Regions from separate parts of the Shewanella sp. 10N.286.45.A1 genome, predicted to be linked through region 3. Evidence: predicted binding sites of a transcription regulator. Region 3 holds the regulator's gene; each other region holds the start of a gene.
The links. Region 3 encodes sigma-54, which starts transcription at its own class of promoters, with help from an activator protein. Its sites were predicted from a motif close to GTTGGCACGNNNNTNGNNT; they were not measured.
Positions count from the first base shown of each region.

Region 1: fliE (flagellar hook-basal body complex protein FliE) is a predicted target of sigma-54. The motif match lies at 5,551-5,569, and genes of this name have one in related genera.
Region 2: nirB (nitrite reductase large subunit NirB) is a predicted target of sigma-54. The motif match lies at 3,140-3,158, and genes of this name have one in related genera.
Region 4: flgB (flagellar basal body rod protein FlgB) is a predicted target of sigma-54. The motif match lies at 5,981-5,999, and genes of this name have one in related genera.

Region 1 covers NZ_JBFRMK010000275.1:395-8,139, forward strand. The annotation lists gene fliJ (flagellar export protein FliJ) at 1-81, opposite strand, end outside; gene fliI (flagellar protein export ATPase FliI) at 112-1,452, opposite strand; gene fliH (flagellar assembly protein FliH) at 1,421-2,383, opposite strand; gene fliG (flagellar motor switch protein FliG) at 2,383-3,438, opposite strand; gene fliF (flagellar basal-body MS-ring/collar protein FliF) at 3,428-5,125, opposite strand; gene fliE (flagellar hook-basal body complex protein FliE) at 5,167-5,499, opposite strand; gene AB4238_RS18445 (sigma-54-dependent transcriptional regulator) at 5,786-7,141, opposite strand; gene AB4238_RS18450 (PAS domain-containing sensor histidine kinase) at 7,145-7,745, opposite strand, start outside.
Region 2 covers NZ_JBFRMK010000143.1:14,430-22,423, reverse strand. The annotation lists gene AB4238_RS11795 (molybdopterin-dependent oxidoreductase) at 1-362, shown strand, start outside; gene cobA (uroporphyrinogen-III C-methyltransferase) at 362-1,276, shown strand; gene AB4238_RS11785 (glycosyl transferase) at 1,269-2,450, shown strand; gene AB4238_RS11780 (ANTAR domain-containing response regulator) at 2,441-3,013, shown strand; gene nirB (nitrite reductase large subunit NirB) at 3,304-5,934, shown strand; gene nirD (nitrite reductase small subunit NirD) at 5,931-6,257, shown strand; gene AB4238_RS11765 (NarK family nitrate/nitrite MFS transporter) at 6,274-7,755, shown strand; gene AB4238_RS11760 (protein kinase domain-containing protein) at 7,767-7,994, shown strand, end outside.
Region 3 covers NZ_JBFRMK010000044.1:3,481-11,474, forward strand. The annotation lists gene AB4238_RS03900 (OmpA family protein) at 1-479, shown strand, start outside; gene AB4238_RS03905 (molybdate ABC transporter substrate-binding protein) at 735-1,526, shown strand; gene mgtE (magnesium transporter) at 1,600-2,964, opposite strand; gene AB4238_RS03915 (HPr family phosphocarrier protein) at 3,097-3,372, opposite strand; gene rapZ (RNase adapter RapZ) at 3,359-4,213, opposite strand; gene ptsN (PTS IIA-like nitrogen regulatory protein PtsN) at 4,417-4,860, opposite strand; gene hpf (ribosome hibernation promoting factor) at 4,863-5,150, opposite strand; gene AB4238_RS03935 (RNA polymerase factor sigma-54) at 5,181-6,692, opposite strand; gene lptB (LPS export ABC transporter ATP-binding protein) at 6,829-7,560, opposite strand; gene lptA (lipopolysaccharide transport periplasmic protein LptA) at 7,557-7,994, opposite strand, start outside.
Region 4 covers NZ_JBFRMK010000126.1:13,689-21,682, forward strand. The annotation lists gene AB4238_RS10555 (flagellar basal body P-ring protein FlgI) at 1-272, opposite strand, end outside; gene flgH (flagellar basal body L-ring protein FlgH) at 384-1,058, opposite strand; gene flgG (flagellar basal-body rod protein FlgG) at 1,130-1,918, opposite strand; gene flgF (flagellar basal-body rod protein FlgF) at 1,929-2,672, opposite strand; gene flgE (flagellar hook protein FlgE) at 2,866-4,227, opposite strand; gene flgD (flagellar hook assembly protein FlgD) at 4,303-5,106, opposite strand; gene flgC (flagellar basal body rod protein FlgC) at 5,131-5,547, opposite strand; gene flgB (flagellar basal body rod protein FlgB) at 5,550-5,948, opposite strand; gene AB4238_RS10595 (protein-glutamate O-methyltransferase CheR) at 6,124-6,957, opposite strand; gene AB4238_RS10600 (chemotaxis protein CheV) at 7,099-7,994, opposite strand, start outside.

The DNA of each region.
Region 1 (7,745 bases), on a different contig from region 3:
CGCACGCAGTTGCAGTGAAGCTTGCTCTTCGGCTTCTTGGTTTAATTTAAGTACAGTAAAAAGTGGATCAGCTTTGGCCATTTATCTATTACTCATTGATTCTGCTCAATTCTAAACCTGGCATTGCGCGCCCAACTGACTCAACATAAGCGTACTACTGTCAAAGGTAATAGCATCTTTCATCGTTTGACGTAAAAAGGCATTCATAGCGGGCTGCAGGCGAATTGCATTATCAATTCGAGGATCGCTACCCTGGGTATAAGCGCCAATAGAGATCAAATCTTTATTCTGCTGATAAAGCGAATAAACTTGCTTTACTCGGCGCATCGCCTCTAAGTGCTCTGTGGTTATCACCATAGGCGCGACACGACTAATCGACGCTTCGATATCTATCGCTGGGTAGTGACCGGAATCGGCCAACGAACGAGAAAGGACAATATGGCCGTCAAGGATTGCTCGTGATGCATCGGCAATAGGATCTTGTAGATCGTCGCCCTCTGTCAGCACCGTGTAAAAAGCAGTAATCGAGCCCTGTTTACCACCACCATTGCCGGCTCTTTCCACCAGTTTAGGCAGTTTGGCAAAAACTGAAGGCGGATAGCCTTTAGTGGCAGGTGGTTCACCGACCGCCAACGCTATTTCGCGCTGCGCCTGAGCGTAACGGGTTAAACTATCCATCAGTAGCAGTACGCTGTATCCCATGTCGCGAAAATACTCTGCGATCCGTGTTGATGTTTCACAGGCACGTAAGCGCATTAATGGCGAGGTATCTGCCGGCGCGGCAACAACAACTGAGCGTGCACGGCCTTCAGGCCCTAAAATCTCTTCGATGAACTCTTTGACTTCGCGGCCACGCTCACCCACTAACCCCACCACAATGATGTCGGCGGTTGTGCCTCGGGTCATCATGCCTAACAGCACACTTTTACCCACACCAGAACCAGCAAATAGCCCCATTCGCTGACCTTTACCTACTGTCAGCATTGAGTTAATGGCACGCACACCCACATCAAGTGGTTCGCTAATTGCGCGTCTTGCTAACGGGTTTATTGCGGGAGCGTGAGTCGGTGCTTTTTGATCGGTTTGCAGGTTGCCTAAGCCATCAATCGGCAAGCCACTACCATCAAGTACTCGGCCTAGTAATGCCAGTCCGACACTTAAGCCTGACTGTTGCCCAAGTGGAGTGACTTTTGCACCAGGCAGCACGCCGCTAAGTTCTTCAATTGGCATCAAGTACAACAGCTCGTCGTCGAAACCAATCACCTCCGCCACAAGCTCACCAGACATGGTTTCTATCGAGCAAAGACTGCCTACTGAAGCGCGGCAACCGGTAGCTTCTAGCGTTAAACCCACCACACGAACTAGCTGTCCGCTGGCTTCGGCCACAAAAGGGGTCACCTTGCTGTGGTGCTGCGCAAGCTTACTGCGCAGTCGGTGTTGGCGTGTTGGCATGTTCACCTTCGGCGACTGGGACGGGTTCTTGAGTTTGCTGTTCTTGTTGTGTCTCCATTGCTGGAGCGGAATTAGACTCTGCACTCTCAACAGCAACTTGCTTACTCGCTCTGTGATTAAGTAGCGCTTCCTCTTGCTGCTCTTTTTGCTGCAGTAGATCTTGCTGAGTTTTTTCTAACTCAAAAAAGACATGTTGAATACGAGTATCGACCGTCATATCGATATGACTGCGCCCGCTACTAATAATACAGTCACCAGCGGATAAGCTTGGATCGGCTTCGATATCCCAGCGGTTTTTTTCTAATTGCGCTGCACTATAGAGCCCGCTAATCAATGCTTCGTCATCTGGCGTCACTCTGATATTCACTTGTTGCTGTTTAATCGGCAGCGAGTCAACACCTTGGCGCAGCGCACTTAATATATGTTCAGGGTGTGTTCTAAGCTCGTGGCCAATAACGGCCTTTGCAAGACTCATAGAGGTAGATAGTAACTCTTTCTCAATTTCGGTATCGAGTATGCTCAACGGTTGCTCGAATTGCTCAAGTAATGCCTCAAAGCGTTGTAACATCTCCGCAGCAGCTTGGAGACCAGCTTCATGCCCCTGCTCTTTTCCTTGTTCAAAACCTTCGCTATGACCCTGTTCTAACCCAGCCAAACGACCTTTTTCAAGCCCTTCAGCATGACCGGCCTCTTGCCCTTGAACAAAGCCTTCTCGTTCAGCATCGGCGCGGATATCTTCAATCTCGGTCAATGTCGGCGGTAAAATAGCTTCAGCTTCGCCATCATCCTCAATGTCGATACTTGAGCCATGTCGACCAAACATATTCAATGATGAAGTATCTACTGCTTGGCTAATATCGGGCAGATCCCAGTGACCAAACTCATCGGTGGTATTAACCGTCGCCCCTTTAGGCTCTTTTGAGTCAGCCATTATAAGAACTCTTCACCACTGCCACCGCCAAGCATCAGCTCACCGCTTTCGCTTAGACGACGTGCAATCGATAAGATCTCTTTTTGTGCCACTTCAACTTCACTGATCCTAATCGGCCCCATCGCTTCTAAATCATCTCGCAGCAATTCGGCCGCGCGTTTAGACATGTTACCAAGGAGCTTCTCTTTGAGTTGATCATCAGTGCCTTTTAGTGCCTTCATCAGTACATCTTGCTGCACCTCTCTAAGCAGCACTTGAATGCCCATGTCGTCGACATCACTTAAGTTCTCAAACACGAACATAAGATCTTGGATCTGTTGCGCCATCTCTTCATCAGACTCACGCATGGTTTCCATAAGATGGCTTTCAACGCCCGTATCGAGATAGTTCATGATATTTGCAGCCGCTTTTAGGCCACCCATCTTCGCTGCTTGCGCGCCGCCTTGACCAGCAAACTGTTTCTCCATGATATCGTTAAGCTCTTGAAGTGCTGCGGGTTGCACCTCTTCAAGGTTAGCGATTCGCATCATGAGATCTAAGCGTGTATTTTCAGGGAATTGCGCAAATATTTCTGCGGCTTGATCCGGCTCTAAATATGATAAAACAATGGTTTGGATCTGCGGATGTTCGTTTTGAATGATAGTTGCAACTTGGCGTGCATCCATCCACTTTAGGGAGTCGAGGCCTTTAGCTCCACTGCCCATAATGATCTGTTCAATCAAGTTGCCCGCTTTGTCTTCACCTAGTGCAGCAGTCAATGCCTTACGAACGAATTCTTCACTGTTGAAACCGATAGAAGAGTATTTTTGAATATCGTCCAAAAACAGCTTATGCACTCCGATGACCTTTTCTTGGCCGAAGTCCTGCATTGCCGCCATCGCCATGCCGACCTTCTGCACCTGTTTGGGCTCTAGGTGTTTCAATATAGAAGCCGCATCACTTTCGCTCAGGCTCAGCAACAATATGGCTGTTTTTTCAATACCATTTAAATCTTCTGGCTTAAACCCTGGTGCAGGTGCTACTGCTTGCCCCTCTACGGGAGTATTATTTGTCATCTTCAATTAACCAATTTTTCACGACTTGCGTCGATAGTTCAGGTTCATTCGCGACAATCGCGCGGATGGCTTTAATCATGTCATCGTCTTTATGCAAGTCGGGAATTAAAATCGAACCGTCATCGGCATAGCTGTATTCAGCTTCAGGGCGCTCTAACATGCCTAATGTATCAGCAGCATATTGATCTTCTATCTCAGCCAGTTCATCGCCCACCTTTGGCTCTTCTGGCAGCTTGGCGCTATCAGGGTAGACAATACGCTTTAGCATTGGACTGATAATAAACATCACTATCGCTAATGCAACTAAGGTACCTAAGCCTAATTTTACTGCACGCCAAAACCAAGGTTGTTCCCACATTTCTGGTGCTGGCGCATCTTCTATTAACTGATCCATAAACGGCACGGTAACAACTTCAATCATGTCACCGCGCTGGGTGTTAAAACCAACGGCACCTTCGAGTAAACGGCGAATGTTTGCCAGCTCTTGCTCAGTGCGAGGGACGCGCGAAACACTACCATCTTCAGCAGCAGGCGCATTTTTAAAATCGACAGCAACAGAGACGCTGACACGTCTTAATGTACCTATTTGCTGGCGAGTGTGACTGATAGTGGTATCAAGCTCAAAGTTTCGCGTGGCTTCTTTGTGGCTACTACCACTGCTAACAGACGTTGTTTCTGTACCCACCTCTTGTGGAATATCTGAATTCATCGGAGGCTGATTAGACAATGCCCCGGGGATCCCACCAGTGGTTCCGCCGTTAGAGTTATTCTCAACAACCATCTCACTGCGCAGTGCCGGTAAGTCGGGATTATAACGCTTAGCGGTTTGCTCTACGGCTGTAAAGTCCATGCTAACGTCTACTTGCGAGGTAAAGTTTTCTGGCCCTAGAATCGGCATCAAAATTGACTCGACCTTGTTACGATATTCAGACTCTTTTTGTTGAACAATTTCCAGTTCACGTCGCGCAATGGCTGACACGCCATCTTGGCTACCTGAATTTAATAGGCGACCATTTGAATCGGTGACGGTGACTTTATTTGGCTCTAGGTTGTGAACCGCTGACGCAACGATATCGACTATCGAATCGACCTCTTCTTGACCAAGACCACCACGGCGAGTGTTAACAACAACGGTTGCGCTTGGCTTAGAGCGATTGCGAGCAAAAACGTTCTCTTTTGGCAAGGCTAAGATAACTTTGGCGCGGCTAACACTTTTAAGCTCTTCAATAGCACGAGCAAGGTTCTGTTCCTGGCTGTGTTTAAGGCGAGCTTGCTCCATACGCTGGCTAACACCAAAACCACTGTCTTTACTTAAATAGTCATCATTGGCAGCAGCTTGATCTAAACCAGCACGGCTTAGCATCATTTTTACATCTTGATATTTATCTTCAGGGACTTTTACCACATCACCTTGGATCTGGTATTTAATTTTATTTTTATCGAGTTCATCGAGTACTTGAACCATCTCTTGCGTACTCATTTGTCCTAAAGGACGGTATTCAGGCTCTTGTGCCCAAATCATCACAAAAACAGCTAATGCTAAACAGATAGCCAAGGCTAATATCATGGTCACTTGGCGTAACATGTCGATATTGCCAATCGATCCCATCACACCTGGCTTATGTTCTTCTTGAACGCCACCAGACTGCCCTGCAGCAGCGACATTTGAACCTGTTCCTACGACCATTTCTGTACTCACAATTGCTACCTGCTGTTAGTAGTTAAGGCCTAAACAGGCATACTCATAATGTCTTTATAAGCTTCTACGAGCTTATTTCTTACTTGCACGGTTGCTTCAAAAGCAACGCTCGATTTTTCACGCGCGATAACCGTATCAGATAATGTCACTGTGGTATCGCCCATATCAAGGCGAGTGGCCAAATTAGATGCATTTGACTGAAGTTCGCTCACATTTCCAACAGCTTGAGAGAGAAGTTGACCAAAATCAGCGCCTGAAGTGTTGTTCACTTGGCGGGCAACACTTGTTTGAGTGCCTTGAGTACCGATTTGACCGTTAAGTGACTGCATCTCTTGCAGTAAAGAATTAGCGCCGATTTGCATAACTATCTCCCAATGTCGTTTTCTTGACGAAAATCTTAATTGAACTAGATAAAGCAGAAATCGTGCCAGTTTATAGAAAGGTATTAATAAGGTTTGAAGTAGTGGATTTAGCTTCAGGCCATAACGGCAAAGCAAAGCGACGGTATAAATGCCGACCTACGTTTACAGCAGCGACTCATTATGGAGAAAGCAACAGCAAAAACCTGACTCTTCTACTGTTACTGCTCTTTGCTAGTAAGGCTGAGAACACTCAAATAGCAGACTGCGTATTAGTCCTTGTTAGCGCTTAAGCCGGTATTTCAATCCCAGAGTCACGCATTTTAGCCATTTTATAGCGCAAAGTACGCGCGCTGATCCCCAGTTTTTCAGCAACCTCTTTACGACTGCCGTTGCACTGGCTCAGAGTCTCCAAAATGATCACATGTTCTTGCGCTTTAAGTTCATTCCCTAAGCCGTCAAGCTCATTGCTCTTAGTCTCCTCTTCTACCGAGTTAACCTCCGCAGTTAATGAGATATCGCAAGAATCGATAATAATGTCAGCAATGGTGATTTCAGTCCCGACACTCAATATAAGTGCTCGCTGCACCACATTATCAAGTTCTCGAACGTTACCAGGCCAGCGGTGTGTCAATAGTCGCCGGGAAGCACATTCTGCCAACTCAGGGACTTCAGTTCTGTTCATCGCCGTTGCATGGCGACTAATTAAGTGTCTTGCCAAAGGTAAAATATCAGCTGGACGCTGATTCAGCGCAGGCCATGTCAGCGGGAAAACATTAATTCGATAGTAAAGGTCTTCTCTGAATTCGCCAGCCTCAGCCATCGCTTTTAGATCTCGGTTAGAGGTTGCTAGTACCCGCACATTCAATTTAATGGTTTTGCGTCCGCCTAAACGCTCAACTTCACGCTCTTGAAGCACGCGCAGTAACTTAGCTTGCAGACCCACTTCCATCTCAGAAATTTCATCCAGCAGTAACGTACCGCCTTGTGCCTGCTCAAACTTTCCGGGGCAAGCTTGATATGCGCCGGTAAACGCCCCTTTCTCGTAGCCAAACAAAGTCGCTTCCAGCATATTTTCTGGAATTGCCGCACAGTTAATAGCTACAAATGGCTCTGTCGCACGCTGACTGTGTTGATGTATATAGCGAGCTAATACCTCTTTACCACTACCACTTGGGCCCATGATCATCACCGACGCATCAGATACAGCAACTCGCTGCGCTAAAGATAACAGTGCTAGACTCTTTTCATCAGCAACAACAGGACTGCCTTCTATCGATTTTGCAGGTAGATAGCGCGATACTTGATTAAGCAGTACTTCTGGTGAGAATGGTTTAGCTAAATAATCTACCGCACCCAGTTTCATTGCATTGACTGCGTTATCTATGGTCGCGTAAGCCGTCATCAATAGCATCGGTACTTTGGGATGGTACTGTTGCAGGTAATTGAGTAGCCCAAGGCCGCCAATCCCCTCCATTTGCACATCGCTTATCACCATGTCAAAGCGGTCATTTTTAAGCGCTAAAATACCCGCTTCAGCCGACTCGACATCAACGCAATCATATTGTGCCAACATTAAGGTATCTAATAATGCCTCTCTTAATGAAGCATCATCTTCAACTAACAGTAATCTTCCTTCAGACATGCTCTACGCTCCAACCACTGTATCAGTGATAACTTGTGGTTTCGCCAGTGGGAATTTAAGCGCAGCGGTGCAGCCTTTACCAACATGGCAGCTAAACTGCATCATGCCGCCATGGTTATTAACCACTGACTGCACAACCGCTAATCCGAGCCCTGTTCCCTGCGCTTTAGTGGTAAAGAAAGGTTCAAGCACTTGTTGCTGCATGTCGCTATCTAATCCCTTGCCGTTATCAATCACATCAACATGCAACGCGGTTTCGCTGTCGTAGGTCTTTATAGTAATTGTAGTTGCGCCCGCCTCGATACTGTTAACGACCAAGTTGTTGATGGCCGAACTTAAAGCTGAATCATTGGCACGTATAGGCTGAGTGGCATGGTTAATAAATTCAAGCTGGCAGCCTTTTTGAGCTGCGATTGGCAGACAGTTATTCAACACACTGTCGATAACCTCTTCAATACTGACGATGACATCTAACTCTTGCTGACGGCCTTTTGCCATCAACAGCATGTCATTAACTTGGTGTTCGAGCTCATTAAGCCTATCAACTAACTTGCCTTGAAAACGTTGTCTGGCACTATCTGAAATCTTCGGGCTTGCAAGGTTT
Region 2 (7,994 bases), on a different contig from region 3:
ATAAAGGGCGTCTTAAAACGTTAGTTATCACAGGTGTAGAGCAATTATGTGTTGATAACAATGCTATTCAGTTACTGATAAATCAAATATTTAATGCTGGTTCAATTAAAAAATTACATCAAATACTGCGTGCTGGTAGTAGTCAAATAGTGTGTGCCTGCACGGGGGTGACCCAATCTGATATTGAATCGCAGATGCTAATAGATATCTCGGGTGGTGCCGACAATGCTCCATCATTAATTGAAAAAGTACAGCAAAAACTACACTGCAGTGCGGTATGTGGTAGTTGCTTAAATCAAGTAAAAGAGATTGCAGACTGTGTCATAGCACAGAAGCAGAGACCAAACAGGGAGGTTGCTTAATGATGCTAAATTCCACAAATAAACCAGTGCAATTGGAAAATAATCTACCGCAACAACACTTAAGCCAAGAGCTGTTATTAACGCTAAACGAAACAATTTCCATGCAAAATACAGCTGGTTTCGATGAAAATAGGATTGCGATAGTCGGCGCGGGCTGTGGTGATATTGATCTACTGACTATTAAGGCGGTACGAGCAATAATCGGTGCCCAGGCAATCGTCTATGACAATTTAGTGAGTAGAGATATTTTACAGTTAGCGGCTGATGATTGTGAATTACATTATATGGGAAAACGCTTTGAGGAACCGAGTGCGACTCAGGAGCAGATAAACCTCAAGTTACTCCAATTGAACCAACAAGGTAAGGTGGTTATTCGTCTTAAAGGCGGTGACCCAAACGTATTTGGCCGCGGTGCTGAAGAGGCTATGTATCTTGCTCAACATGGTATAAAAAGTGAGTTTATAGCAGGGGTCACAGCCGCTTTGGGTTGCGCTGCAAGCGCTGGGATCCCGTTGACACACAGAAAAGTGTCTCGTTCAGTGACTTTTGTGACTGGACATAATTGTGATGACTCTGCTGTTGAATGGGGCGGTTTGCTGGCATCAAAAAGTACACTTGTGTTTTATATGGGAAAAGAGAGAGCTGCAGATATCGCGCACGGTTTATTAAAAGCCGGTGCTAAGTTATCGCTGTCGGTGGCTTTTATCTCTAATGGCGGCCGCACGGATCAGCAGGTAATCACTACCACGATTAAGGATATGGTTGATGTAGCTGGTGCGATAACGGTTGATGGTCCAACACTGCTGATTGTTGGTGAGGTGGTCGCTATAGGCAAGGAGCTTGCTAACTGTATGAGCTCGCTTGACCTTGGTCAAATGGTTAACAACTTACCGCTTGAGCGTGCATATGGATAGTTACGCCACCAAAGCTAGATTAGTGAATATTACTGAATCTCATGAGTATAAACAGCTAATCAGAATCCTTGCTCGCGGAAAGAAGGGCTCTCGTTCGTTAAATTTTCTTGAAAGCTATCAACTCATTCGCGGTTTTTACGATAATTTTGGCAACGTGACTCAGCTAAGTGTGGCACTAATGTTGATGCGAGTTAAGGGGGAGAGTGCTGAAGAGGTTGCTGGCGCTGCTATTGCGTTAAAAACAACGATAGAGAGTAACTGGCAGCAGCTTGATGTCGATATTGACTGGCCTTGTTATGGCGCCAAGCGTGATCAATTACCCTACCTATTGCTTAGTGCCAAGTTACTGGCACAGCAAGGGTATCGTATTTTATTGCATGGGGATGACAAGGCGTTACCTCATCGGCAACATATTGCAAAATTCGTCGATGAATTAGGAATTAGTACTGTTTCAACTGCGGCGGAAGCTAATGTTGCGTTAAAGTCTGCTGGGATCTGCTATGTAAGTGCCGACAAGTTGTCGGCACTGGTTCACTCATTTAGCGTCATTCATCAAGAGCTTGGTCTAAGAAGCCTGTTTCAAAGCGCTATCCGCTGTATTAATCCGGCAAATGCCAGACTTAGTCTTAGATGCTATTTTCACGCGGGCTTAGATGATATTCACTTTAATGTGGCGCGCTTAATGGCCAAAAATGAGCCTAATCTGCATCAATCTAATGTCGCTATATTTAAGGGGTATCAAGGCGAGTGTGAATTAAACTCAAGAACCTCAACAACAATTAATATTTTTAGTCTAAGTGGCCAGCGTCAAATCGCTTTGCCTACCCAGCTTGACGGCTTGATTGGTCGCAAAGCAAATGCGATAGAGCTGTCTGCTCAATGGCTATCCTTGCTTTGGCATGAACTTTCCTTATCTGTTAACCATCATAGCGATGGTGCTCTAGATTCAGCGGAAGCCCACAGAGCAGAGGCTACCGTGATGACGAATGTGATGGCTGTTCTTATGCTGCTCGATTCCAGTATTCAAGTTGATGTGGCTAAAAGCATGGCTAAGACATTTTGGCAGCAGCGACACCAGAACGATTCAATAAATGGTGTTACAGATCTAAAAACACAAGCTCATTGTAAACCAGGGGCAGACCTTATTAGCTCAGGAGGCAAGGCATGCGCTTAGTGAGTTTGATTGAGGATACAGACAATCGCGGGTTGATTGACGCTGCCAAGCGTCATGATTTTGATTTAGTTAGCTTCACGTCAATATCACAGTTTGAGCGTTTCGAACTTAACAATGCCACGGATACCGTGCTTATGGTCGTTGACACTATCAGAGCCTCGCATTTGCAGTTTGTTGAACGATTGATGGCATTCGCACCTGCACCGTTAATTATCACAGCCACAAGTATCGAACCGTGGCAATTATCTACGTTGCTGCATTGTGGGCGGGTTACCTATGTACCGCAGCCATTTGATTATTCCCGTCTTGTAAAATTAATGGAGTTGGCACTCGTCCGTTTTAAAACGGCTAACCGTTTGCACAGTAAAGTTGCGGAACTTGAATGCCGGATCGAGGACGAAAAACGTATTCAACTGGCTAAGCGTGATTTACAGCAATCGGGCTTGTCCGAGCAAGAGGCCCATAAAGTTATTCAGAAAGTGTCTATGGATGGAGGTGTTCGTTTGCCTGATTGTGCAGCAGGTCTTGGAAAAATGGCGCAGGGTCGTTTTGCACATAAATAATCAGTTGCTAACCATATTGGTGCAAAAGATATGGCAGGGAGCTTTGAGGAAAGTAGCCTTTAGCGTTATCCTGGTTTAAAAGGTATTTAAATCAACGCTTTGAATGTATTTTGAGTGGAGGTGAATACTGGCACAATCTTCGCTACTTTTATGAGTAACTAAGCAGCGGTTTTTATTCGTTATTAATAGCAATTAACAATTTGAATTTTTGGCAAAGGCGCCATCTCCATTAGGGAGATTGGCGCCTTTTTGTTTGAAATAAATAGTATAAGACACAAAAGGGGCAAAGCATGAGAGTAGATAAACCCAAGTTAGTTATAGTGGGCAATGGCATGGTTGGTCACCATTTTGTGGAACAATTATGTGAGCAACAGCTTAATCGACATTATGACGTTACGGTTTTTGGTGCAGAGTGTTTGCCTGCATACGATAGGGTGCAACTATCGAAGTATTTCGAATCGAGTAGCGCCGATAGTCTTATGTTAGCAACGCAGGCTGATTATGCGGCGCAAGGTGTTGTTTTACATCTAGGGCAGCAGGTCAGCAATATTGACCAACATAATAAACAACTGACAGTGAATGGTGAGACAGTCTTTTATGACACGCTTGTTTTGGCAACAGGGTCTTTTCCTTTTGTACCGCCGATAAAGGGTAATGACCGTCGTGATTGTTTAGTTTATCGCACTATTGATGATCTGGAAGCTATTGAGCAAGCTGCAACGACGGCCAAGTCAGGTGTCGTTATTGGTGGTGGGTTACTGGGACTGGAAGCCGCTAATGCGCTGAGTGCATTAGGGCTCGATACTCACGTGGTTGAGTTTGCACCGCAATTGATGTCAGTGCAGTTGAACGACAAAGGTGGTGAACTATTAAGGCAGAAAATTGAAGCGTTAGGGCTTGGTGTGCATTTGAGCAAAGCAACACAAGAGATTGTTGATGGTGAGCGGGCGCAGCATCGACTTAATTTCAGTGATGGCAGTTGCTTAGAAACGGATTTGATTGTATTTTCCGCAGGGATCCGTCCTCAAGATGCATTAGCTAGAGAGAGTGGCATAAGTATTGGTGAACGCGGCGGTATTGTTATAGATGACTGCTGCCTTACATCCGCCAAGGATGTATACGCCATTGGAGAGTGTGCCCTTTGGCAACAACAGATCTTTGGCTTAGTCGCTCCTGGCTATCAAATGGCCAAAGTAGCAGTGTCTCAGATAGCCGAGCAGCTACTTGATAATTCATTAGTCTCGCCGGCTACAGAGGCGTTAAAGTTCACCGGTGCAGACATGAGCACTAAGTTAAAACTGCTTGGGGTTGATGTGGCATCTATTGGGGCAAGCCGTGGTTTTGATAATGCGCAATATGTTGAGCTCAGTGATGTTCAAGCTGGGGTTTATAAAAAGCTTTGGCTTGATGAAACTGGCGAGTACCTGCGAGGGGCTGTTCTGGTAGGCAATGTTGACGAATACAGCCATCTGCTTAGCCAATACTTGTCGGGAGAAGCGTTAGAAGAGCCGGCCGTCACATTGCTAATGGCTGATGATTCTGCGCCATTAGCGCTAAAAGACAGCGCCATTGTTTGTTCATGTCACCAAGTTACAAAAGCGGACATCGTTACACAAGTTGTTGCGGGAAATCACCAGCTAGCTGAGATAAAAAGTTGCACTAAAGCGGCATCAGGTTGTGGAGGTTGCGCCGCTGTTGTACAGCAGATCATTGATGAAACTATGCAGGCACAAGGACTAGAAACAGATTCAGGGATCTGCTGTCACTTTGAGCATGATCGCCAAGCACTGTTTCACCTATGCCAAGTAGAAAACATAAGTAACTTCGAGCAACTTTATCAGCTTCATGCCAAAGAGGGCTCTTCTGAATTAGCGCTAGGCTGTGATATTTGTAAACCTGTTGCCGCTTCTATTTTTGCTACCTTGGAAAATGAGTATGTGCTCAATGAAAAGCATGTAGCCCTGCAAGATAGTAATGATGCTTATTTAGGTAACCTGCAAAAGGACGGCAGCTATTCGGTGGTGCCGAGAGTTGCTGGTGGCGAGATCACCCCAGATAAACTGATCGCCATGGGCCAGATAGCCAAAAGATATGATCTATACACCAAAATTACAGGTGGCCAGCGTATCGATATGTTTGGTGCTGCGTTATCTGATTTGCCTGCGATCTGGTCTGAACTAATCGCTGAGGGATTTGAAACTGGGCATGCCTATGGTAAGTCGCTGCGTACGGTTAAATCTTGTGTGGGTAATACTTGGTGCCGTTACGGCGTGCAAGATTCTGTAGGCTTGGCGATTGCATTAGAAAACCGATACAAAGGCCTTCGGTCACCTCACAAGATAAAGTTTGCCGTTTCAGGCTGTACTCGAGAATGTGCTGAAGCGCAGAGTAAAGATATTGGCGTTATTGCAACAGAGAAGGGCTGGAATCTATTTGTTGGCGGTAATGGTGGGATGAGACCTAGACATGGCGATCTGTTTGCAACCGATCTCTCAACCGAACAACTTGTTAGTTATATTGACCGAATACTGATGTTCTACAGCAAAACAGCTGCGCGACTTCAGCGCACATCAGTGTGGCTTGAGTCTTTAGCTGGTGGGCTTGAATATTTGCAATCTGTCGTGGTTGAAGACTCTTTAGGCTTAGCTGATGAGTTAGAAAGCCAGATGCATAAAGTCGTTGTCAATTATCAATGCGAATGGAAAACCAGTTTGCAAGATGATGTGTTTTTGCAACGTTTCAGAGAATTTATCAACCCTAAAGAGGCACCTCTAATTGATACAAAACAGTATCAATATCAACGCTCACAAAAATTTCCTATCAGCTCTGAAGTCGAAACATTTAGTGCTGTTAATCACAAGCTATCGACACTAGGCGATATCGCAATTACGCAGTTGGATGAAGAGGAGGTATTGGTATGAATTGGGTAACTATTTGTGATGAACAAGCTTTACCGGCCAAAAGAGGCGTTGCTGCATGGGTTGCTGGTAAAGCGGTGGCGATTTTTCACCTTGGAGATGCAGGCATTTATGCCATTGATAACATCGATCCTGCAACGGGCGTAAGTGTGCTTTCACGGGGGCTACTTTGTGAATTTGACAATGAGCTATTTGTTGCGTCACCACTGCATAAACAGCACTACAGCTTAACGACAGGGCATTGCTTAGAAAATGAGGTGCTGAGTGTAGATGTTTATGAGGTTAAACGTGAGTCTGGCAAAGTATTAGCGCGATTACTCGCTTAAGGATGAGGGGGAAGGTATGAATAATAAAAAGACAGTACAGACAGGGTTTAATCTTTTTTCTTTTTCAGGAAAAATGAAGGTCATGCACCTGAGCTGGATGGCATTCTTTATCACTTTTATGGTTTGGTTTAATGCTGCGCCACTACTGAGCGTTATTGCAGACAGTATTGGTTTAAGCCAGTCGCAGTTAAAAACATTGCTTATTCTCAATGTAGCCCTAACTATCCCTGCGCGAGTATTGATAGGCATGGTAACGGATAAGTATGGGCCTCGGTTGGTGTACTCGTTATTGCTAGGCATTTGCTCCATTCCCTGTTTTATGTTTGCACTAGGGACAACGTTTGAACAGTTGGCGCTAGCGCGCTTCTTACTTGGATTTATTGGTGCTGGATTTGTAGTTGGCATTCGCATTGTGAGTGAATGGTTTCCTGCAAAAGAGTTAGGCACCGCTGAAGGGATATATGGTGGCTGGGGTAACTTCGGTTCGGCTGCTGCTGCCTTTACTCTACCTGCAGTTGCTCTTGCATTTGGTGGCGCTGATGGATGGCGCTATGCCATCGCATTAACGGGATTGCTGAGTTTAGCTTTTGCATTTATTTACTATTTTAATGTGACAGATACCCCAAAGGGGTCGACCTACTTTAAGCCCAAAAAGACAGGTGCACTTGAAGTGACCAGTAAAGGCGATTTTGTACTTTTACTGGTGATGAAATTACCTATGTACGCCACACTCGCATTGCTGGGTTGGAAACTATCTCCTGCGGGAGTGAGCATGTTTAGCCAACAAGTCGTTGACGGTATCTATGTGTTACTTTGCATCATATTAGTGATAGATATTTATCAAACTTACCAAGTTAACAAACAGGTATTTTCTGGCACAGTGCCTGAATTTGAACGTTATGAGTTTAAACAGGTAGCGGTACTGAACGTGTTGTATTTCTCTACATTTGGATCTGAGTTAGCTGTGGTGTCTATGTTGCCACTGTTTTTTGCTGAAACATTCGGTTTAGGCTTAGCTCAAGCTGGTTTAGTCGCGTCCTCTTATGCTTTCATGAACCTAATGTCTCGCCCTGGCGGCGGATGGTTGAGTGACCGTTTTGGTCGAAAATCCACATTGTTAATATTAACTGCAGGCTTGGCTATTGGCTATTTCGGCGTTGCACAGATTGATGCAAATTGGGCATTACCCCTAGCCGTTATTATGGTGATGGCGTGTTCCTTCTTTGTGCAAGGAGGTGAGGGGGCTGTATTTGCGGCAGTACCACTTATCAAACGTCGTTTAACTGGACAAATTGCTGGTATGACTGGCGCTTACGGTAATGTTGGAGCCGTGTTTTTCTTAACTGTTTACTCGATGGTTTCTACGCAAACTTTTTTCTATGTTATTGCAGTAAGCGCACTGTTCGGTTTTATCAGTGTGTTCTTAATGACCGAGCCTAAAGGTCATATTGCTGAGGTAAATGAAAATGGCGAAGTTACCTTGATCAGCGTTAATTAGTTAGGAGTTCGATGAGTATGAATTCAGAGGTTATTGCAGCTAATAATCTTGATGACAATCTGTCTTCATTGGCAACGAGTCATGATATCGAATGGCAAAAGACTAAATGCAATTTAGTTATTAAGGCTGGTCAGTATTCTGATAAAGGTGTTAAAACGGCCAATGAAGATGCCATTGGGATCCGAATTCCTAGCGGCTTAATGTTAACCACCAAAGGGGTTGTTGCTGCGATTAGCGAT
Region 3 (7,994 bases):
GTGCATTAATCGGCGCAGCATCAGGCGCAGCCCTTGGCGGTGGTATTGGTTACTACATGGATGTCCAAGAAGCAGAGCTGCGTAAGCAACTACAATCTTCGGGCGTGAGTGTGACTCGTAGCGGTGACACCATTATTTTGAATATGCCAAATGATGTCACTTTTGGCGTAGATCAAACCGATCTCAGTCAGCGAGCGCAGCAAGTGCTTAATAGCGTAGCTTTGGTCGCGCTTGAATATGATGAGACCAAACTTAATGTCATGGGACATACTGATAGTTCTGGAGCTGCATCTTATAACTTAAGATTGTCTCAAGTCAGAGCCAGTGAAGTGGCAAGTTATTTGATGAGCCAAAAAGTGCCATCAGCGCGTGTGGTTTCTCATGGTGTTGGTGAAGATAGACCCATCACCAGCAATGAGACTAAAGCTGGTCGAGCTGAGAATCGCCGAGTAGAGATTATCCTTAGTCCACTAAGCTAATTTTATACTAATAACTGTCAGTGTTATTTACAGAGCAAGCCACCGATAAGGTGGCTTTTTTGTGCGCGAAGGTAAGCTGGTGGCTTGCGACTATTTGTCTAATGAGTCTCGGTTTTGAGTGATCCCATTCAAGCGCTTGAATATGCACAGTCTCGTAAGGGCGTTATAGATTGTTTTCAATTGATAAATGCTTTTTGATCGCCCTCAGTTATTGCTTTATTTATTGTCGCGTTAAAGTCACTTATGGAAACTAACATGAAAAAATGGATTGTAGCTTCGTTATTAGTCTTACCACTCACCGCTAGTGCAGCACCTATTGAGATGCGCGCCGCGGGTAGTTTGAAAAATGCTATGTCAGATATTGTAGCTGCATACCAGCTAGAGTCGGGGCAAGCGGTTAATAGCAGTTTTGCGCCGTCAGGCTTGCTTAGGAAGCGGATAGAGGCTGGCGAGGCTGTGGATGTTTTTGCTTCCGCCAATATCAAGCATCCTCAAACATTGCAGCGAAATGAACTGGCTGAAAGTGTGGTGATGTTTGCCCAAAACCAGATGTGTGCTATCGCTCAAGCTGATATTGAGCTGAGTAGTCAAAACTTACTACAGAAGATGCTTAGCAGTAATATAAGACTAGGAACGTCAACACCTAAAGCTGATCCGTCAGGTGATTATGCATGGAAGGTATTTGCAAAAGCTGATGTATTAACAGCTGGTGCGCAGCAACAGCTAGAAACTAAAGCGTTGCAACTGACTGGTGGAGAGAATAGTAAAAAAGCGCCTGCTGGACGCAATACTTATGGTTGGGTGATGGAGAACAAGCGCGCCGATATTTTTTTAACTTACTGCACTAATGCAGTATTAGCGCAAAAAGAGGTGCCAAATCTTAAGGTAGTTCAATTGCCTAAAGAGTTAGCCGTTGGTGCTAACTATGGAATGGTAGTATTAAAAGCGGCCAAGCCGGATGCTTGGAAGTTGGCGATGTTTGTACTGTCTGAAAATGGCCAGAGTATTTTAGCTGATTATGGTTTTAGTGCGCCGCTAAAGTTGTAGGACTTTCTTGGTATGACCTTACGAAAATAGCCGCCGATAAAGGCGGCTATTTGTATGATTCAACCAACAGGTTTCAATTTAGTAGAAACACTGTGGCTAAGCCTAAGAAGGCAAACAGGCCTATCACGTCGGTCACTGTGGTTAGCACCATACCGCCTGCTAGCGCAGGATCGATATTCATTCTTTTGAGAATAAGTGGAATACTGGCACCGGCTAGCCCTGCAACCGTCATGTTAATCAACATAGCGCCGCCAATGGTTGCTCCTAGTGTTATATCGCCTTTCCATGCCCAAACTGCGGCACAAACCAAAACTGACCACAGTAAGCCGTTGAGGAAGCCAATAGCGAGCTCTTTGCCGATAAGCCAACGGGAGTTACTTTGACCAATTTGACCCAAAGCAATACCACGAATAACCAACGCTAAGGTTTGGTTACCTGCTACGCCGCCCATGCTGGGGACAATCGTCATCAAAATCGCGATGGTAGCGAACTGCTCTAGTGTGCCTTCAAACATATTGCTAACAGAGGCGGCGAGTAGCGCAGCAAATAAATTAACGGTTAACCATAATGAACGGCGAAAAGTACTTTTTAGTACGGGGCCAAAGGTATCGGTATCATCATCCATACCCGCCATACCCATCATTGAGTGTTCGGCATCTTCTCGAATAACGTCAACCACGTCATCAATGGTGATACGACCGAGCAACTTGTTGTCATCATCAACAACAGGTGCAGATACCCAGTCATGACGTTCGAATAGCTGTGCGACTTCACTGTCTGACATCCCTACGGGAATCGGTTCGACATCAGCTGCCATGATATCCCTAATAGATGAATCGGGGTTACATGTCAGTAGATCGGCAATACGGACACCACCAAGTACACGATCATGCTTATCGACCACGTATAGCATATCGGTTGCGTCTGGTAGTTCGCCGCGAATTCTTAAATAGCGCAGTATCACGTCGATATTGACGTCAGGTCTTAAGGTCACCGTATCGGTATTCATGATACTACCGGCGGTATCATCGGGGTAGGAGAGTGCTTGCTCAACCCTGACCCTATCTTGAGTGCTCATCGACTGCAGCACCTCATTGAAGACGCTGTCAGGTAAGCTTCTCAAAATATAGGCTAAGTCATCGGTGTCCATGCTTTGGGCTGCTTTAGCAACTCGCTCAGGACTCATTTGACTGATCAGACTATCTTTTAGCTCTTCGCCCAGCTCGTCGAGAATTTCACCCGTATGTTCTTGGTCAATCAATTGCCAGAGCACTTGACGAGTTCGTGGCGGCGAAGATTCGAGGATAAAGGCGATATCAGTAGCTGCCATGTCCTGCAACATATTGCGGACATGAACGAACATCCCGCTACCCAATGCTTTATTGAGCTGATTGAGGCGTTGATCTGTTGTTTCATTATCTAAGACTTCAATCGGCATGGATCCCTCTCAGGCTCGTGTAAAAGGCGCATATAATAACGTAAGTAATACCAATCGCCTCAAGAAATCGCTCACTGAATTAATTGGATTTGCGTCAGAGGTATAAAGGATAAATTTTACAGGAAAAGAGGGCTAGCTGTCTTCGTCAAATTTGGCATTGATTAAATGGCATATAGCCTCTAATGCTAGCTCTGCATCTGCTCCTGTTGCAACTAACTTTATGGATTTACCCATTCCAGTCTCTAACATTAGTAAGCCTAGTACACTTACAGCTGATGCTTGTTTTTCGCCTTGGATTATTGTTATTTCAGCATCAAATTCAGAGGCTAACACCACCAGTTTAGTAGCAGCTCTAGCATGAAGGCCAAGCTTATTACATATGGTTACTTGCCGTTCAATTGTTGGCATTTTTTAACTCGCGGTGGCTAGTGGTCACTTTATGTCGTCCATCTTTAAAGTGCTCGGCAAGCCTTTCCGTTACATACACAGAGCGATGCTGGCCTCCGGTACAGCCAATCGCAATAGTCAGGTAACTGCGATTATTACGTTCTAGATCGGGTAGCCATGTACGGAGTAGATTCTCTATCTGCCAGATAAATTTATTCACTAACGGGCGTTGATTGAGAAAGTCTTGTACTGGTTTATCAAGCCCTGTCATTGGTCTTAGCTCGGGTTCCCAATGCGGATTAGGCAGGAATCTGACGTCGAACATAAAGTCGGCTTCTGTTGGCATACCATGTTTAAACCCAAACGACTCAAACTTGATCATCAGCTCTTTATCAACATTACCCAATAAAATCTCACGAACTTGATCGTTAAGATCGTAGATGTTGAGGCTTGAAGTATCGATATAGTGGTCGACTATTTTGGCCAATGGTTCTAGCTGTCGGCCTTCAAGTTGAATGGCTTCTTTCAATGATATATTGGAATGAGACAGTGGATGAAGTCGGCGGGTTTCGTTGTAGCGTTTAAGCAATACTTCATCGCTTGAGTTTAGGAAGAAGCTGAGTAACTCGACACCTTCAGGTAGATTGGTTAGGTGCTTTTCTAGCTCTGTCTCTTTCTCTGGCATATTGCGAATATCGACACTAATAGCGACGAACTCTGAATTACCCGTTAGCTGCTCTAGCAGTGTTCCCATCATCGGCAACGGAAGATTATCGACACAATAATAGCCGAGATCTTCTAGCATTCTTAAAAGAACGGATTTTCCAGAACCAGAACGACCAGAGACTAAAACGAGTTTCATCTTTTGACTACCTGATAGAAGTTAGAATGAGTGTTTTATATATGTTTACAAGATGTACTATGGTATAGATTAACTTTTTTGTTGGTGAAAGCAAGAGCTTAGGCAAGAAGGAGATAATAAATAATATTGCTGTCATATATACTCAGGTCTTTAAATAACCTAGTTGTATAACATAAGGTTATTTAAAGACCTGACTAAATTAGCTATTGAGTGATCAAATCGTACAGCTCTGATTCACTGGTGCTTTTTCTCAACTGCTTAACGATAGCTTTATCGTTAAGCTTTTCAGCCATTGAAGACAAAGTGGCTAAGTGTTGCTCACATTGCTCTGCAGGAACCAAAAGTGCAAACAATATATCGACCGGCTGCTTATCTATCGAGTCAAAAGAGATCGGTGTTTCGCATTTGATTAATATGCCCAATGGATGGTCAATATTAGTCAATCGTCCATGCGGGATTGCGATACCGTTGCCTATACCTGTGCTACCCATTTTTTCGCGAGCTAAAAGGCTCTCGAATATCTCTTGTGAAGATAGAGTAGGGTACTGGACAGCGGCAATGTCGCTGATTAATTCCAGTACTTTTTTCTTACTGCCCGGAGTGGCACAGGTGGTGCACTCCGGCTGCAGGATGGTACATAGTTCCATCGTTAGTGTTTGGTCAGCTTCTCTTTGTGTTTAATAACCTGACGATCTAATTTATCGATCAGGGAGTCGATTGCGGCATACATGTCCGCATTTTCCGAAGTGGCAAAAACTTCCCCTTTTTTAAGGTGGATTCTTGCCTCGGCAATCTGCTGCATTTTTTCTACGTTCAAAATGACGTGGACATTATTGATCTGATCGAAATGACGTTCAAGCTTTGTAAACTTTTCTTCTACATAGCCACGCAGCGATGCAGTGATCTCGATGTGATGTCCAGTAAGGTTAATTTGCATAGAAAATTCCTCCAAGTGCCTAATTTTGAGTTATAAACTCTTACGTTGGTTTGAGGGCGGGATCAGCATTGCTTCACGGTATTTCGCGATAGTACGACGAGCAACTTTAATCCCTTGTTCTGCCAAAAGTTGCGCCATTTTGCTATCGCTTAATGGTTTCTTTTGGTTTTCAGCAGCGACTAACTTCTTAATAAACGCTCTAATAGCTGTAGATGAGCACTCTCCACCGTCGTCGGTTCCGACATGACTAGAGAAGAAATACTTTAATTCGAAAATACCTCTTGGGGTATGCATATACTTTTGAGTGGTAACCCTTGAGATGGTGGACTCATGCATCTCAACAGCTTCTGCAATATCGTTTAATACCATTGGCTTCATGGCTTCATCACCATATTCAAAGAAGCCTTGTTGGAATTTAACGATGCAGTTACTGACCTTTAATAAGGTTTCATTACGACTTTCTAAACTTTTGATAAACCACTTAGCTTCCTGCAAATGACCGCGGATAAACTGGCCATCGGCTTGGCTTTTAGTGCTGCGGGCCATTGATGCGTAATGTTGATTAACATTAATTTTAGGCATGTAATCTGGGTTTAGCTCAACCACCCAGCGGCCTTTCTTTTTGGCCACAGAGACATCGGGAATAACGTATTCATCTTTGCTGCGGGTGACTGCCAGCCCTGGTCTTGGGTTGAGAGTTTGGATCAAGCTAATGGCTTCACGTAGCTCATCTTCTTTAAGCTTAGTTTTACGCATTAACTGTCTAAAATCGCGCCCTGCAATCAAATCTAAATAGTCTTTGATGAGTAGGCGAGCATTATCAATATGTGGCGTAGTCGTCGCATATTGAGCCAGTTGGATTAAGAGACATTCGCTTAAGTCGCGAGCGGCTACACCTATAGGGTCGAAATGCTGTACGCGTTTGAGCACGGCTTCAACTTCATCAATTTCTATCTCTGGATCGCCCATCGCCTCAAGAATGTCTTCACAGTTTTGAGTGAGGTAACCACGTTCGTCAATAGCATCAATAATTGCGGTGGCGATAGCCAGGTCGTTATCAGAAAATGGTGTTAAGTTCTTTTGCCACTCAAGGTGCTCATACAAGCCTTCGCTGGTTTCTCCTTGGAATGGCATATCGTCATCACGCATCCCGCCGGAACTTGCATTTGATGAGACGGTATAAACTTCATCCCAGGTGGTATCCATCGGCAGTTCATCTGGCATTGAGTCTTGAGTTAATGCATCAGAGGTTTCTACTGCGGCGCTATCTTGCTGGGGATCGACTTCGGCGCTGGCGCTGTAATCGTTATCGCTATCTGATTCTGAGTAGTTATCGGATTCGCTGGTGGTGCGATCTTCGTTGCTGACAGGTTCGCCGTCAGATTGCTCTTCATCTAATTCTAGTAGGGGATTAGACTCTAATGCTTGCTGGATCTCTTGCTGCAGCTCTAAAGAGGACAGTTGCAGTAAGCGGATTGCCTGCTGTAACTGTGGAGTCATGGTTAGCTGCTGACCCATTTTGAGCTGAAGTGACGCTTTCATCTTACCGCTATTCCCTACACTGTAATTAAACGTTGAAGCTCGTTAATTTGGCGAAGAGAGCGTAAAGGCCCAACACTATGATTATATTAGTATACTTAACTAGTGTCGCGCTTTAAACGCTCATGTTGTTGATTAACTATAGCCTGAATTGTTCACCTAAGTACACTGCTCTAACCTGCTGGTTGTCTAAGATTTCGGCAGGCGTGCCTTCTGCAATGAGATTTCCGTGACTTACGATATATGCATGTTCACATACGTCTAATGTTTCACGAACGTTGTGGTCAGTAATAAGCACACCTAGGCCGCGACTTTTTAGCTGTTCAATGATTTTTTTAATGTCGATGACCGAAATAGGATCGACACCTGCAAAAGGTTCATCAAGCAAAATAAATTTTGGGTTGGCTGCTAGCGCTCGTGCAATTTCAACTCGGCGACGTTCACCACCAGATAGTGCCATACCTTGGCTATCTCGTATGTGAGTAATATGAAACTCTTCAAGTAAACTTTCTAGCTGCGCTTCACGCTGCTCATTATCAATATCGCTGCGAGTCTGCAGTACTGCCATGATGTTGTCACGGACCGAAAGTTTTCTAAAAATACTCGCTTCTTGGGGCAGGTAGCCAATACCTTTTCGAGCCCTAAGGTGCATCGGATCTAAGGTTAAGTCATCTTCATCAATAAAGATCTGCCCCTTGTCGCTCTGTACTAACCCCACAACCATATAGAAAGTTGTAGTTTTACCTGCTCCATTTGGACCTAATAGACCGACAATTTGCCCTGTTTTTACCGTTAAACTCACGTCTTGAACAACAGCTCGATTTTTATAACTCTTAGCTAAGTTGCGTGCGGTTAGCGTTTTTTGGATCATTGCTGCTCCTGCTTTTCTATCGGTTCCGCTGGGGTTTCAGGAGTCTCTTCTTGGTAGGCTTCAGGCTGAATGATAGTAATCACTCGGTCATTGCCTTGGCCGGTGCTTTCTGCAATAAGTTGCTGTAAACCAATATTGTACTTAATGCGGTTACCTGTGACCTGGCTACCCTCTTGCTCGAGTGTAGCATCACCTAGCAAGGTTAAGGTTCTGGTCGCGAGTTCGTAACGGATCTCTTTGGCGCTTGCCGTTGCGGGGCGACCATCTTCCATGACTTGGGTGTATGTTGCTGGCTTACCCGTAGCGACTAGGGTTTTCCCTGAGTTCGCTTCTTTAGAGAAAACCCGCAATTCATCAGCTTTCATTTTAATTGAGCCTTGAGTCACCTCTACAGGGCCAAAAAAGATAACCTGATTGTTTTTGATATCAGCTTC
Region 4 (7,994 bases), on a different contig from region 3:
ATATTGGCACTCACAGCAACAACCGCGACATTCTTAATTTTAGGCCTGAAATTATCTGGCAGATTAATGCCGAAGTTCTTCAGCATCGTTTTGAAGGTTTGCTCGGTATAACGGGTTTTTTCACCTGTTCCGGGTAAACCAACTACTAAGCCATAACCTATCAATTGGTTACTTCGCACCCCTTGAACATTGGCAATGTCCTTGATGCGCTGTGCATGTACAGGCGATGCAATCACTAAAATTACACACAGTAATGCCAGTTTAAGTTTCATCATGAAAAGTCCTTAGCTCAGTTAACTCGCTTAAAATTGCTCAACAGCTGCCCTACTCGGCGGTGAAGTACTACAATCCGCGCAGTACGTTAATACTTATTGTTAGAAAATCTAAAACGGCCACCAGCTGCCCATAAAGAATGAGCTTAGCCAACCGACTTTTTGAACCTCTGCAAAGGTTCCAGTGCCACTATATTGAATACGTGCATTAGCAACACGAGGAGAGTCAATGGTGTTATCTGGGCGAATATCTTGAGCTCGCACAATACCGGTAATACGCACAAATTCGTCACCGTTGTTGATACTTATCCATTTCTCGCCGCGAATAACCAAGTTGCCATTATTGAGCACCTGCATCACGTTGGCAGAGATACTGCCCGACAAGCTATTGCTTTGGTCGGCGTCAGACTCGCGCTTGGTGTTCATGCTGTCTTTGTAACGCAGGTCGATAGGGTTGCCACCAATAGTGACATTTCCACCACCAGCATAAATGGGGTCAAGTGACAGGTCGGTGCCTTTTTTAATTTCGTTATTGGCGCTCTTTTTAGCTTGCGTTGACTCCATCAGCATAACAGTAATAATATCGCCTACTTTCAATGCCTTAATATCTGAGTAAAGGCTAGAGGCTTGGCTGTCTTGATACATTGAACCTGTCGCTGCTATTTTCGTTGGCGGCGCTTCTGGGTAAACAGGCGCGTAATAAGGATCGTCTGCAATTGGCTTCTCATTGGTTGAACTACAACCTGAAAGCGCAGCAATAACGAGTAAAATCCAATAACGATTCATAAATAGTCTCTTAATATTACGGGCAAATCGAATGCCAAAACCTGTGAAAAAATGCGAATACTGCACTAATGCTATAAATTCTGATTCACATACGACAGCATCTGATCGACTGCTGAAATAACCTTTGAATTCATCTCGTAAATGCGTTGGCTTTCAATCAAGTTAACCAGCTCTTCGGTAACATTTACATTCGAGGTTTCAAGTGCCCCTTGGCGAATTGCGCCCATGCCGTCAAGTGATGCAGTGCCTTGTATAGGCGTGCCACTTGCGCCCGTTTCCATATAGAGGTTTTGCCCCATTGGATCTAGACCTGCTGGGTTAATAAAGTCTGACATCGCTAACTGTCCAACCACTTGGTTTTCAGCATTACCCGGTGTTTTAACTGACACCTCACCCTCTGCAGACACAGTAATACTGGTGGCATCATCTGGAATCGTGATGGCTGGTTGCACTACGTAGCCAGAACCTGGGGTCACAATTTGGCCGGTATCATCAAGGCTAAACTGACCAGTACGAGTATATGCAGCGGTGCCATCTGGCATTTGCACTTCAAAAAAGCCTGGACCTTCAACCATCAAATCAAGCGAATTGTCAGTGGTTAGCATGTTGCCTTGAGTAAAGACTTTTTGCGTTGCAACCACTTGAGTACCCGCGCCAATATTCAAACCGTTTGGCAGCTTGGTATTTGATGCACTCACCCCACCCGCTTGGTTAACGTTTTGATAGAGGAGATCTTCAAATACTGCACGGCTCTTTTTAAAGCCAACAGTGCTGGCGTTAGCCACATTATTTGAAATAACAGAAATATCAGTCTGCTGAGCGTCTAAACCAGTCTTACTTATCCATAAAGCGGGATGCATATTCTATCTCCTAGCTAATGCGCATTAATGAAGCAGATGCTTTATCTGTTTCTTCAGCTGTTTTCATCATTTTGACTTGCATCTCAAACTGACGTTGTATGTCAATCATCGATACCATCTCGTGTACAGCATTAACGTTACTGCCTTCAACGGCCCCACTCAGTAGACCAACGGAAAGGTCAGCTGGTGCGGGTTCACCCGACATTTGACGAAACAGTCCATCTTTGCCGCGCATTAAGTTTTCATTACCTGGGTTGACCAATTTAATACGGCCAACCTCTTCAATTACCTCAGCGGTTGCCCCTGTTGGACGAACAGAGATAATGCCATCTTGAGATATTTCAATTTTTTCGATTGGAAGCGGCAACACAATAGGTCCATTGTCACCCATTAATGGGGTACCTTTATCGTTACGCAATACGCCTGTAGTATCGAAACTCAAGCTACCTGAACGGGTATAAGCTTCGCCGCCATCATCGGCTTGCACTGCAATCCAACCATCGCCCTTTACGGCAATATCTAAATCTCGACCCGTGGTCTTTATCGGACCATTGGTAAAGTCAGCTGACGGGCTCTCTGTCATAGCAAATACACGTGTTGGCAATCCTTCACCGAAGGCTTGCATTGAACGCGCTTGTGCGAGATCAGCTTTAAATCCATCAGTATTTGCGTTTGCCAAATTGTTGGCGCTAATGGCCAACGAATTCATATTCTGCTTTGCGCCGCTCATAGCGACATAGAGTAACTTGTCCACGTAATGCTCCGTCAAACTTCCGTCTAACGTATTAATTAGCAAGCATCGTGCCAGAAATTGGATTTACAAATTAAGTATAGAAAGAAGGGTTTACGAATAGAGCAGTGAACGATGAGAAGAGAGAGGAAACACGTTGCCGCTGCGGCAACGTGTTTTACTCTACCGCCGCTAAAGCGGCTAGAGGTTTGATAAATTAACGGATCTGCAATACCGTTTGTTGCAACGTATTATTGACTTCCAGTGTACGAGAGTTAGCTTGGAAGTTACGTTGCGCCGAGATCAAATCAACAAGTTCAGTGGTTAAGTCCACGTTTGATTGTTCAAGTGCCGATGAACGAATACTACCAAAGGTACCACTGTTAGCTTCACCTGCTAATGCAGGACCCGAATCAAGGCTCGCTTTCCATGAGGTGTTACCTGCTTGTGATAACCCCTGCTCATTAGCAAAACGAACCAATGCTACGCGCGCTAATGGCACGGTAGAACCGTTACTGTAACTGGCGTTAATCAGGCCATCAGCGCCCACTTCAACGTTAGTTAATCGCCCGACGGTAGTACCATCTTGGGTCAATTCAGTGACTTCAAAAGGTGAGGCATATTGCGTCGGGTTATTAAAGTTCAAGGTCAAGGTTTGCGAACCATCAGCGCCAGGACCTAGAACATTGGCGCCGCCTACCCCTAGCTGCTCAGTTTGAATTGTCGCTGGGTTACTGCCAGTGTATGCACCCGTATCATTAAATGAAACTGCAGCACCTTTCCAACCACCAGCAGTTTCAGCATTTTTGGTGCCATCGACCAAACCATCACCGCTCGTATCAACATCATAGGTTCCGGCTGCAGGGTCAACATTAACTTTTTTACCGTCAACAGCGTAGAACGCAACCCAGTTACTCTCACCAGTATGCGCAGCATTAGGAGGGCGAACAAAGTAAGTCGTCATCACATGCGGCTCACCAAGCGAGTCGTACATGGTTACTGATGTTGAGTTATTGAATGTATCTGGGTCATCGGGATCGAAATTAGCTGGGTCAAAGGTTTTATCGCCCGCATTAAGGTTCATCTGCAAACCAATATTATCCGTTTTAACCGGACTACCTGCAGTATCAGGAATTTGTACTGGTTGAGTCGTTGTCAAACTGACAGAGGTTGAGTTGCCATCTTTATCAACCGGGAAGGTTTGTAGGAAATTACCTGCTGAGTCGACCATATAATTGTTCGAGTCAAACTTGAATGCGCCTGCACGGGTAAATGAGTGGTCTTGAGAACCGACTTCAGAAGAGGTCACAAAGAAGCCACCACCGTTAATCGCCATATCAAGCGAGTTATTGGTAAACTGTAAACTACCTTGATGGAACTGCTGCGCCACTTGGCTGGTTGCCACACCACCACCAACGGTTGTTTTACTATTGGCGAAAATAGAGCTGGCGTAAACATCGGCAAATTCAGCACGAGATTCTTTAAAGCCAGTAGTGTTTACGTTAGCGATATTGTTTGCCGTTGTATTTAGATCTTTTTGCGCAGACGATATACCGCTCAAAGCAATGTTAAATGACATAGTTCACCTCAATCCTTGTTCAATTCGTTTTAGCAGAGGCTAAACTCGCCGCTACTATTAATATCTGTCAGACGTTTACGATTCTGATACCGCTAATACATCACTAATCTTAATGCCACCCACACCACGTAAGTTCAAAATGGCACCCGTTGCAGCAGTACCTAATGATACGCTGGTCACATGTGCGTAGGTTGAAACGGGGAGCTCTTCACTTTTACCGTCAACGTTACCCGTTACTTTAAGGGTATAGCTGCCTTCTGCCACCGGTTCACCATTTTTCCCCATACCATCCCAGGTGATATCGACGTTACCGCCGGCACTACCATCAACGGTAAAGGTTGAAATAAGTTGGCCAGTTTCATCTTCGACGCGAACCGTTAGGTCCTTAATCGTCTCTGGAGTACTAACAATGGCTTTAATGTTGGGTTCATCAGCAGACACATAGCCTGTGTCTGATGGGATAAGCACTTTTTGACCTACAAGTCCCGACGCCTGCAGCGCTTGGCTCGAGGTAGTTAATGCATTGAGGTTAACAATCTCTTCGTTAAGTTTACTGATCCCGTCAACGGTTGAGAATGATGCCATTTGCTGGATCATTTGGTCATTATCGACCGGTTTAAACGGATCTTGCATCGACAACTGTTGACTCAATAACGAGAAGAAATCTTCTTGAGATAGCTCCTGACTATTAGGCTCAGGTATTGAGTTTTCTGCCGGCAAACGAAGGCTATCTAAAAACGGGTTACCGGTTGTAGATGTCTGCTCTGTCGACGCGCTACTTTGGGTCGTCGCTTGCGATGCTTGCGGCGTAACAGCTCCTGCCTGTTGTGGCTGAGCCGTTGCCGATTGCGTGTTATTGAGCGGATTAATCAGGCTCAAAATTTACCTCCAGCTTTCACTGAGTTACTTGCCAATTCTAAGAGTTTGCTGAAGCATCGATTTCGCTGCATCAGTAACCTGTACATTCATTTGATATGAGCGAGAGGCTGAGATCATGTTAGCCATCTCCTCCATCACGTTGACATTGGGCTTATAGATAAAGCCGTCAGTGTCTGCCATTGGATGACCGGGAGAAAACTCTTTATTTAAAGGTAAGTCACTTTCAACAATACCTTTAACTGCCACAGACTGTGATGCACTTTGATGCTGTTGTGCTTTGCTCATTTCGGCTTCAAAAATAGGATGACGAGCGCGGTAAGTTTCGCCAGCACTGCTCGATACGGCATCGGCATTAGCAATATTACTGGCTGTGGTATTTAGCCTGACTGATTGCGCAGACATACCTGAACCTGCGACGTTAAATATATTAAATAAACTCATAATTAATCGCCTCTAATTGCTTTTTTCATGCCAGAGAACTTACCGTCAAGAAAACCGAGGGACATCTGATACTCAAGTGCATTTTGCATGAATGCTGATTGCTCTTGTTGGATATCAACGGTATTGCCATCACCCGTATCGGGTTGATTAGGTACACGGTAAGCGACGTTTTGCTGAGTTAACGCTGCCATATCAAAATGTTTACCATCGCTCTTAGCCATTGCTAAGCCCGATTGACGTGACTGCGCAGAATTCATCGCTTTGGCAAAATCCACATCACGTGCTTTATAGTTTGGTGTGTCGGCATTGGCAATATTTGAAGATAGGACCTCTGCACGTTGGGAGCGTACGCCCAAAGTGTATTGATGAACTCCTAATGCTTTATCAAAACTAATCGCCATAAAATTGCCTCCTCAGCTCAGTGTCTGAAATAAAGCAATTGGTGTGCCAAAATAGTTAAAACAAGTAAAAATAGAGGTATATCTACGATACAGCGATGTCAAAAGGAAGGTTTTACAAGATAAGGGGGTGTCAAAATTGCGTTAAACGCCGTTGAAACACCCTAAATACGATAACTTAACTGCGCTTTTGGTAATAGATCCCTGGATTACAGCGGATCATGTCAAACTCTTCAGATAACCCAGCAATAGACTCCGAGGCGCCTAGAAATAGAATGCCATTTGGGTTCAATGCGGCAGCAAATTGCCGCAGTATTTTCCGCTTTGCCTCTGGCGAAAAGTAGATCAGCACATTGCGGCAAAAAATGATGTCAAACTTGCCCAGTAAGGTATAACTTTCAAGCAAGTTGTGCGCTCTAAAGTTAACCAACTGCTTTACATTATTCTTAATCGCCATGTTGCCTGAAGGCAAAGTATCAAAGAACTGACGTTTCCTTTCCTCTGACAAGCCTCGCCCTAACGCTAAGTTATCATATTCCGCTTTTTTACAGCGTTCTAACATGGATGGAGACAGATCTGTCGCAAGAATGCTTGCACCGCTAGGCAATTTGCCAGGGCGACGTTGCTGATGCTCTAGAATGGTCATACTTAACGAGTACGGCTCCTGCCCCGAAGAACATGCCGCCGACCAAATTTTAATAGGCCGACCCAGTCGACTGTAGTTTGGCAGTAAAGTATTTGCTAATAACTCAAAGGGGTAACGGTCGCGAAACCATAAGGTTTCATTGGTGGTCATCGCATCAATCACTTCAGTACGAAGTTGACGCTCAGTCGGTTTCATCGAATGCTTTACCACATCCGACAAAGAGGGCAAATTATATTTGCCCATTAGTGGTGCCAATCGGCTACGCACTAAATATTGCTTGTTCTCTCCAAGCACAATACCGCTATGCTGCTCTAGAAATAGCCTGAATTGATGGTACTCGTTTTCAGCAAGTGATTTATTCGGCACTCTAGTATCCTAAATATCTATAAAACAAAGCCGCGCAGTAGCTGCAGCTTAACAACAATCGCAGGTTTATACATTAGCCCCCAAGGAAACACAAGCAGGAGTTGGCTCCCTTGGGGCTACGAAACGTTGTAATAGTGCGGATTATAAGCTTAAGTGCTTGTTTACAGCCGCTGCTAGTTCATCTGGATTAAATTTCGCGATAAAATCATTGGCGCCTACTTTCTGAACCATCGCTTGGTTGAACACGCCACTAAGCGAAGTATGCAGCACGACTTTGATGTTTCTCAATTTAGGGTCATCACGTATTTCAGCCGTCAATGTGTAACCATCCATCTCTGGCATCTCAATATCTGAAATGATCAACGGGATCTCTGTTGAAACATCATCTAACTCTGCCGCTATTTCACGTAACTTATCTAATGCCTCTTTACCATCTTTAGCGGTGTCGATTTGCAAGTCTAACGAGCTTAACGCACGAATGATCTGCTTACGGGCAACCGATGAGTCATCTATCACCATGATGTGATGGTGCAGATCTCTATCAATGGTCAGCTTATCATCAAGCTCTTTACTGATATTGGTATTAACGGGTGAGATTTCGTCCAAGATCTTCTCAACATCTAAGATCTCTACTAATTCATTTTCTATCTCGGTGACTGCTGTGAGGTAAGAACCGCGGCCAGCGCCTTGAGGTGGCGGCATAATAGCTTCCCAGTTCATATTGATAATACGCTCAACAGAACTCACCAGGAAGCCTTGTACACTGCGGTTGTACTCAGAGATGATAATGAAACAGTTTTCGATGTTCTCAATTGGGCGACCACCTGTGGCAGCGCTTAAATCGATCACTGAAATTGTCATACCACGTACATGAGCAATACCACGTACGTTTGAATTGAGCCTAGGTAAACTGGTTAATGGAGGGCATTGCAGCACCTCTTTTACCTTAAATACGTTAATGCCGAATCGTTGACGTCCATTAAGTTTAAATAACAACAACTCTAGTCGGTTCTGCCCAACCAATTGCGTTCGCTTAT